Regions from separate parts of the Achromobacter sp. ES-001 genome, predicted to be linked through region 2. Evidence: riboswitches for the same ligand, from Rfam matches in the RefSeq annotation. Region 2 holds a riboswitch; the other holds the start of a gene.
The links. Region 2 has a riboswitch for glycine ahead of gcvT (glycine cleavage system aminomethyltransferase GcvT). Riboswitches for the same ligand answer to the same signal wherever they lie in the genome.
Positions count from the first base shown of each region.

Region 1: another riboswitch for glycine. It lies ahead of KYT87_RS18140 (D-amino acid dehydrogenase); the one in region 2 lies ahead of gcvT (glycine cleavage system aminomethyltransferase GcvT).

Region 1 is NZ_CP079940.1:4,045,975-4,050,385, forward strand. Features, by position in the region: gene KYT87_RS18130 (3-hydroxybutyryl-CoA dehydrogenase) at 1-187, shown strand, start outside; partial or broken gene ampC (class C beta-lactamase) at 340-1,500, opposite strand; glycine riboswitch at 1,654-1,744, shown strand; gene KYT87_RS18140 (D-amino acid dehydrogenase) at 1,879-3,126, shown strand; gene KYT87_RS18145 (M23 family metallopeptidase) at 3,083-3,637, opposite strand; gene KYT87_RS18150 (beta-propeller fold lactonase family protein) at 3,786-4,411, opposite strand, start outside.
Region 2 is NZ_CP079940.1:5,598,055-5,602,465, reverse strand. Features, by position in the region: gene KYT87_RS25405 (NAD(P)/FAD-dependent oxidoreductase) at 1-180, shown strand, start outside; gene KYT87_RS25400 (superoxide dismutase) at 386-1,000, shown strand; gene KYT87_RS25395 (ZIP family metal transporter) at 1,030-1,923, shown strand; glycine riboswitch at 2,040-2,136, shown strand; glycine riboswitch at 2,170-2,293, shown strand; gene gcvT (glycine cleavage system aminomethyltransferase GcvT) at 2,385-3,485, shown strand; gene gcvH (glycine cleavage system protein GcvH) at 3,588-3,965, shown strand; gene gcvP (aminomethyl-transferring glycine dehydrogenase) at 4,037-4,411, shown strand, end outside.

The DNA.
Region 1 (4,411 bases), 1.6 Mb from region 2:
CATCGCCAAAAACATGGAGCAAGGCCGCAACGGCTTGCGCGATGGCAAGGGCTTCTACGACTACGCCGGCCTGGACGTGGACGCCTACAAGATGCAGCGCCTGGGACAGCTGTGCAAAAGGCTGGAGGTCATGGGGCTATTGCCGCGTTTTGATGGCGCCCACACGGCGGCGGGTACGGAAGCTTGACGGCTGACAGGGGCCGGCCACGGCCTTCGGCCGGCCACCGCCTTCTGCCTGTTTCAGTTCGCTTGCGCGCGGGCTTCGGGTTGCGTTTCCGGGGCCGATCCCGAATCCGTTCCCGTTCCCGTATCCGTTCTTGCTCCCGCCGCCGTTTCCCCTTCAAGAATGCGATACGCCAGCCGCACGCGGGCGTCGTTCGGAATGTTCCGATTCGCCAGGATCACCACGCCGATTTTCCTGGCCGGCACAAACGCCACGTAGGCGCCAAAGCCATTGGTGGAACCCGTCTTGTTGATCCACACATCGGCACGCGGGGGCTGCGGCGGGGTCAGGGCCTTGGCCGGGTGGCTCTGGCTGTTCAACGTGCCGGCGTTGGCCGCCAACAGCGCTTTGAGCGTCACCGGATACGCCAGTTGTTCCCAGGCCAGGTCCTGCGTCATTCCACCCACGTCGTAGTAGCCCACATGCGTATCGGCCAAGGCCTTGGACAGCACGGCGTCGTTGACGACGGCCTTGGCGATCTTCGCATCCCGGGCGGCCTTGGCGCTGAATTCCGCGGGCGCTGACGCCACGCCCATGTTCGCGTCCACGAAGCGGATCAGGTCGCTGGCGCTGGTCTTGACGCCGTAGGCTTCGTCGGCCAGCACGCCCGGGTTCACACGCACCGGCGCGTTCTGTTTGTTGTAGCCCTGCGCGTAGTCGCCCATCCTGGCGGCGGGCACGTGGATATAGGTGTTGGTCAGGCCCAGTTTGGGCAACAGCGTCTTCTCCATGGCCTGCGCATAGGGCTGGCCCAGGCTCTTGGCCGCCACCACGCCCAGCATGCCGATGCTGGGGTTGGCATACGTGCGGTAGGTGCCCGGTGCATAGCGCGGCGTCCACGCCGACAGGTAGGCCATCAGCTGGGCATCGTCGCCCACCGTGTCCGGCACTTGCAGCGGGAAGCCGCCGCCCGTGTGCGTGCCCAGGTGGATCAGGTTCAGCTTGCCGAATTCCGTGCCTTGCAAGGCAGGCACGAAGCGCGCCGGGCTGTCGGTCAGCGACAGCTTGCCCAGCGCCTGGGCGTAGGTCGCGAGCGTCGCGGTAAAGGTCTTGCTGATCGAGCCCAGTTCAAACAGCGTGTCGCGGCTGACGGGCGCATGCGTTTGCAGCGAGGCCACCCCATAGCTGCGAAATTCATGCCGCCCTTCGCGCGTGACGGCGATGGCCAGGCCCGCCACGTCGTACTCGCGCATTACCGCATGCACGGCGTCGTCGATGTCGGCGCCGGGGGCCACCGGCTCGGCCGCGGCCAACGAAACCAGGGCGCCGCCGGCCATCACGGCCAGGGTTTGCAAAACAGTGCGTCGCGCGGCGCGAAAACTCATTCCTATCGTCCTATTCGGTTCACGCCGGCCCAACGGCGCACGCGACATAGTACTAACCCTGAAGCAAATGCGACATGAACTTAGCTATTCTCTACCCCGTCGATTCAAAACCGCGCAGAAGAGACCGGCCCTGGCGGCCGGCGCCGACGGAGCAACCGCCCCGGAAACTCTCAGGCAACAGGACTGCGCGCGTATAGACAATCTGGAGAGAGGCGCCGTGCGCGCCCACCGAAGGGGAACCCGCCGCCCGCGCGGGTGAAACTCTCAGGTACCAAAGACAGATGGGGTGCCGCGTCCACATTGGTCGCGGCCACCCTGTCTGGAGCCACCATGCCCCGCATCGCCATCATTGGCGCCGGTATCACCGGCGTCACGTCCGCCTATGCCCTGTCGAACCTGGGATACGCGGTCACCGTCTACGACCGCCAACGCTATCCCGCCATGGAAACGTCCTATGCCAACGGCGGCCAGCTATCCGCCAGCAACGCCGAAGTCTGGAACAGCACGGCCACGATCATCAAAGGGCTACGCTGGATGCTGCGCAAAAACGCGCCGCTGTTGCTGAACCCCCGCTTCAGCTGGCACAAGTATTCGTGGCTGGCGCAGTTCATGGCGCAAATTCCCAACTACCGCGACAACACCATCGCCACCACGCGCATGGCCATCGAAGCGCGCCGGCATCTATTCGACATGGCCGAGGCGGAAGGCATCGACTTCGACCTGGAGCGCCGGGGCATCCTGCACATCTACCACGACGCCGACAGCTTCAAGGCCGCGCATCGCGCCAACGCGCTGCTGCAAGCCGGCGGCCTGGACCGCTACGCAGTCACCGCCGACGAAGCGCGCGCCATCGAACCCGCCATGCAAACCGGATGCCACGGCGGTTTCTACACGCCATCGGACGCCACCGGCGACATCCACAAGTTCACGCGCGGTCTGGCCCAGGCATGCGAACGCCGGGGCGTCACGTTCGTGCACGATGCCGACATCGACAACATCCAACGCCACGACCGCCCTTACGTGCTGGACATCCGCCGCGACGGCGGCACCCAGCGCGAACGGCACGAAGCGGACGCCATCGTCGTGTGCGCGGGCGCGGCCAGCAGAAAGTTCGCCCGCCTGCTGGGAGATTCCATCAACATCTATCCGGTCAAGGGCTATTCGATCAGCGTGCACCTGGACGACGCCGACAGCCAGGGCGCCGCGCCCCGCGTCAGCCTGCTGGACGAAGCCGCGAAGATCGTCACCAGCCGCCTGGGCGACCGCTTTCGCGTGGCGGGTACGGCGGAATTCAACGGCTTCAACATGGACATCCGTGCCGAACGCGTGCAGCCGCTGATCGACTGGACGCGTAAACACTTCCCCAACATCAACACCACGCGCGTCGTGCCGTGGTGCGGCCTGCGCCCCATGACCCCCAACATGATGCCGCGCGTGGGGCCGGGCAAACGCCCGGGCGTGTTCTACAACACGGGGCACGGACACCTGGGGTGGACCTTGTCAGCCGCGACGGCGCAGGTGCTGGCGCAAAGCGTCAGGGCGGCGTTGCCGGCGCCACCAACAGCGTATAGGGGTTGATCGCGCCGCCGTCGTAGATGCCGTAATGCAAATGCGGCGGCGTGCCTCGCGCGTTGCCGGTGTTGCCGACGTAGCCCAGCACGTCTCCGGGGGCCACCAGCTGCCCCCGTTCAATGTCGGCGTAGCCATCCAGGTGCGCGTAGTAATGGCGCTGGCGTCCGGGCCCGAGCACCCACACGACCTGGCCGCCCAGCTTGTTCGTGCCAACCTGCATGACCACGCCTTCCGTGGTGGACAGCACAGGCGTGCCGCGCGCGGCAAAGATGTCGATGCCTTCGTGTTGGCGGCCGCCGGACCGGGCCGCGCCCCAAGTGTCGGTCAAGCGTCTGGCGGACACGCCCTGTACCGGCACGGGCAAGGATGACGGGGCTTCTTGCCAGGCCAGCCGGGCCATATGCCACGGTGCGCGTGCGGCGTCGGGCAGGCGGGGCCACGCCCACGCAGCAAGCCAGACAAATAAGCCCAGGATGACGAGGCGCCAGAGGAAGCGCAATACAGGATTAACGGTCATGCAAGGTTCGACGGCGGGCTGGCCGAGGGGTTCCCGAGGGGTTCCCGACGGGGTTCCCGAGTGGCTTCAAAGGGGCTTCAAAGGGGCTTCAAAGGGCTTCAGAGGGGCCTGTTGCGCCGGCTATCAAGATCGCCCGCGGTTGCCCCGCCTATGCAAACACCAGGCATACCGGTGTTGGCGTCTGGGCCGCCACGTCCATGTCGCTTAGCTGCCCTGTTGCCGCATCGATGCGCAGGCGCAGGATGGAGTCGCCCTTTTGGTTCAGCGCGTACAGGCTGCCGCCGTCTGGCGCCAGGGTAAGTGCGCGGGGGAAGCGCAGGCCCTCGGTCCAGGTTTGTACGCGGCGTAATGCGCCATCCTTGGCGATGGCGAAGGCGGCGATGCTGTCGGCTTGCGGGTGGTCGTTGTCGACGCGGCGGGTAGAGGCGTACAAGAAGCGGCCGGACGGGTGGACAAGCAACGCCGCCGCGTTGCCCGCGCCGGTGAATCCGGGCGGTGTGGCGGGGACCAGGTGGCGCTGCGCCAGCACCCGGCCGGCGTGGGCGTCGTAGCCGAAGCACGCGATTGAGGCGTCAAGTTCGTTCAAGACGTATAACAGCGCGCCATCGGGGTGCAGCGCAAGATGGCGTGGCCCGCTGCCCGCAGACAGCGTCGTGCGCTCGGACAGCGACAGCTTGCCATCCTTGAACGTGAACAGATTGATGCGATCGCTGCCCAGATCGGTGGCCAGGACGCGCTGGCCGGTGGAGTCGAACAGCACCATGTGCGGATGCG
Region 2 (4,411 bases):
AAAGCCGAAGTGATGCGCGGCGGCGTCGACACGCGCGGCCTGGACCAGAAATCCATGCAAGCCAAAACCACGCCCGGGCTGTACTTCATCGGCGAAGCGGTGGATGTGACCGGCTGGCTGGGCGGCTACAACTTCCAATGGGCCTGGGCCTCCGGCGTGGCCTGCGGCAAGGCGCTGTAAGGGCGCTGTTTTCAAGGTCGTGATCGCCCGGTGATCGCGCAGTAATTGCGCAACGCCACATCATCATTGTTTTATCAAATAAAAATACATATCATTTGTGTTTCCTGTCTTGGTTGTCGCCGGCCGTTCTTTGGCCCTCGGCCCCGACCTTCGATCATCGACTGTCGCCGTTCCCTTGGAACAGGCGAGTCCCACGGAGACGCTCATGCCCTACACCCTTCCGACGCTGCCCTACGCCTATGACGCCCTCGAGCCTCACATCGACGCCATGACGATGGAGATTCACTACAGCAAGCATCATCAAACCTATGTCACCAGCCTGAACGCGGCGCTGGATGGCGCCGGCATCAGCACGGAAGAACCCGTTGAAGCCCTGGTCGCGCGGCTGGACCAATTGCCGCAAGCCATACGCGGCGCGGTGCGCAACCATGGCGGCGGCCACGCCAACCACAGCTTGTTCTGGTCGGTGATGTCGCCCCAGGGTGGCGGTGAACCCGATGGCGCGCTGGCGGCCGCTATCGAATCCGAACTGGGTGGCCTGGCCGCCTTCCGCGAGGCCTTCACCAAAGCGGCCCTAACCCGCTTTGGCAGCGGCTGGGCCTGGCTCTCGGTCACGCCGGCCGGCAAGCTGGTGGTGGAAAGCAGCGCTAATCAGGACAGCCCTCTGATGCACGGCAATACGCCGATCCTGGGCCTGGACGTCTGGGAACACGCCTATTACCTCAAGTACCAAAACCCTCGCCCTGAATACATTGGCGCCTTCTACAATGTCGTGAATTGGCCCGAGGTGGCGCGCCGTTATGCGGCCGCAAAGGGTTAAGCCCGCTTTGTGATGGAGGCATCGGCCCCATGAACACATTCAGCCGTCACCGCGTGCGTCCCGCGGCCACCAGCATCAGCGTCTGGACCCTGGCCGTGCTGGTGTCCTGCCTGGCGATGCACCAGCTGTGGGCCTACCTGGACGTGCGCGCGCCGCACGTGGCCGACGCCCTGCTGGGCGGGCTGGTAGCGGCCGGCGCCACCGCGCTGGGCACCGTGCCTATCCTGTTCGCCCGCACCATCCCGCAAAAGGTCCAGGACAGCATGTTCGGGTTCGGCGCGGGCGTCATGCTGGCGGCCAGCGCGTTTTCCCTGGTGGCGCCGGGCATCGCGGCGGCCGAAAGCCAGGGCATGGGCCGCTGGGGCGCGGGCCTGACGGTGGGGGCGGCCATTCTGCTGGGCGCGGCGGTGCTGCTCATCATGGACCGCACGCTGCCGCACGAACATTTCATCAAGGGCCGCGAAGGCATCGAGGCGCGCCGCATGCGACGCGCCTGGTTGTTCGTTATCGCCATCACGCTGCACAACCTGCCCGAAGGCCTGGCCATCGGGGTCGGCTACGCGGGGGGCGATCCGGTGGCGGGCACCGCGCTGGCCACGGGCATCGCGATCCAGGACATTCCCGAGGGGATGGTTGTCGCGGTGGCGCTGTTGGCCGCCGGCTATAAGCGGGCCTTCGCCGTGGCGCTAGGCATGTTGTCGGGGCTGGTCGAACCGTTGGGCGCGGTGCTGGGCGCCGCCATCGTCGGCTGGTCCGTCTTGCTGCTGCCCTGGGGGCTGGGCTTTGCGGCGGGCGCCATGCTGTTTGTCATCAGCCACGAGATCATTCCCGAATCGCACCGCAAGGGGCACGAGGTCTACGCCACGTGCGGGCTGATGCTGGGCTTTGTGCTGATGATGTTGCTGGACACGGCGCTGGGCTAGCCCGGGGGGTGGTGTCCGGTTTGGCGTGGTCCACGGCAGCGGTTTGTGGCCGGGCCGCGCCCGGAAATCGCGCTTTTCCAGGCCTGGTTTTCGTTGTATGCTTGGCGCCGCTGTCACGCATGTTTGCGGGAGAGAGCGCCCCTTTCACCAGGGTCGCCGCCGAAGGCGCAATTCGCCCAGAATCGCTCAGGTAACCGATACCGCACATGCTTGCCCCGTCCCGGTTTTTAACGTGTGGATGCGGCAAAACAGTACTCTGGAGAGACCTGGCGCCGCCCCGAATTCGGGACACAGCGAGCAGCCCAGGCGCCGAAGGTGCAAACCCGCCCAGCGCGGGGCAACTCTCAGGCAAAAGGACAGAGGGGCGGAAGATTCAGCCGATGCCGTGCGGGCGCAATCCGCTTGTCACGACCGGCATTCCGTAACCCTGGCAAGCCATTGCCGTCCCGGAGTTTCCGCGCATGTCCGCAACCCTCAAACGCACCCCGCTGGCCGACGAACACATCGCCTCCGGCGCCCGAATGGTCGATTTCGGCGGCTGGGACATGCCCTTGGCCTACGGCTCGCAGCTTGAGGAGCACCACGCGGTGCGCCAGGACGCCGGCATGTTCGACGTGTCGCACATGCTGAACGTGGATGTGGCCGGCCCCGATGCCTACGCCTTCCTGCAACGCCTGGTCGCCAACGACGTCGCCAAGCTGATCGTGCCCGGCAAGGCGCTGTATTCGTGCATGCTGAACCCGCAGGGCGGCGTCATCGACGACCTGATCATCTATTTCTTTGCCGCTGACGAATGGCGCGTGGTCGTCAACGCCGGCACCGCCGACAAAGACGTGGCCTGGATGCAGCGCGTGAAGCAGGCCGGCAATTTCGACGTTGCCATCACCCCGCGCCGCGATCTGGCCATGGTGGCCGTGCAGGGCCCGAACGCCCGCGCCAAGGTCTGGGCCTCGCGCCCGGCCTGGCAAGCCGCCTCCGAAGCACTGACCCCCTTTGTTGCCGCCCGCGTGGGCGACGACACGCTCGTCGCCCGCACCGGCTACACCGGCGAAGACGGCTTTGAAATCGTCCTGCCTGCGTCCGACGTCGTGCAACTGTGGCGCGACCTTGCTGCCCAGGGCGTGCGCCCGGCGGGCCTGGGCGCGCGCGACACGCTGCGCCTGGAAGCCGGCATGAACCTGTATGGCCAGGACATGGACGAGCTGACCCAGCCCGACCAGGCCGGCCTGACCTGGACCGTGTCGCTCAAGAATGCCGAGCGCCGCTTCATCGGCCGCGACGCGCTGGAACAATTCGCCACCCCCGCCGCCTTTGTCGGCCTGAAGCTGCAAGAGCGCGGCGTGATGCGCGCCCACATGGCCGTGCGCTGCGCGCAAGGCACGGGCGAACTCACCAGCGGCACCATGTCGCCCACGTTGGGCGTGTCGATCGGCTTTGCCCGCCTGCCGCAAGGCGTGCGTCCGGGCGACACCGTCGAAGTCGACATCCGCGGCAAATGGGTGCCCGCCCTGGTCTGCAAGCTGCCCTTCGTGCGTAACGGCAAAGCCGTCGAACACTCGTAAACTCGAAGCTTCGCGCGAACGGCCGCTGCCAGTTGACGCACACGCCGCTCGCACGAGGCGCGCAACTCCATTCATCTACCCGTATTCCCTAGAGGATTTCCCATGAGCCTGCCCACCGATCGCAAGTACACCCAGTCCCACGAATGGGTCAAAGCTGAAGGCGACGTGTTTGTCGTCGGCATCACCGATACCGCCCAGGACCAATTGGGCGACCTGGTTTTCGTTGGCGACGTCAAGGTTGGCGCCAAGCTGAACGCGGGCGAAACCGCCGGCGTGGTCGAGTCGGTCAAGGCCGCCTCGGACATCTACGCACCCGTCAACGGTGAAATCGTTGCCTTCAACGACGAGCTGGAAAACAACCCCAGCCTGATCAACGAATCGGCCTTCACCACCTGGATCTTCAAGATCAAGCCGGTCAACGCGGCCGATGCCGACAAGCTGCTGGACGCCGCCGGCTACGAAGCCGTCGCCAACGGCTAAGAAGCCGGTTCGAGCCGGGCGCGCCGACCTCTTGGCGCGCCGGCCTGATGCACCACCACCCGAGAGTTCCCATGTCGCGCGCCCTAGACACCCATACCGACTTCATCCCCCGCCACATCGGCCCGTCCGACGCCGACCAGGCCGCCATGCTCCAAGTGATTGGCAGCGCCAGCCTGGACGCCCTGATCGACGAAGTCGTTCCCGCCAAGATCCGCAGCCAGGCCCCGCTGGCGCTGCCGCCCTCGCGCAGCGAAACCGACGTGCTGGCCGAACTGAAGCAGATCGCGGGCCGCAACAAGGTCTTTCGCAATTACATCGGCCAGGGTTACTACGGCACGCAGACCCCCAACGTCGTGCTGCGCAACATTCTTGAGAACCCCGCCTGGTACACGGCCTACACGCCGTATCAGCCGGAGATCTCGCAAGGGCGTCTTGAAGCCCTGCTG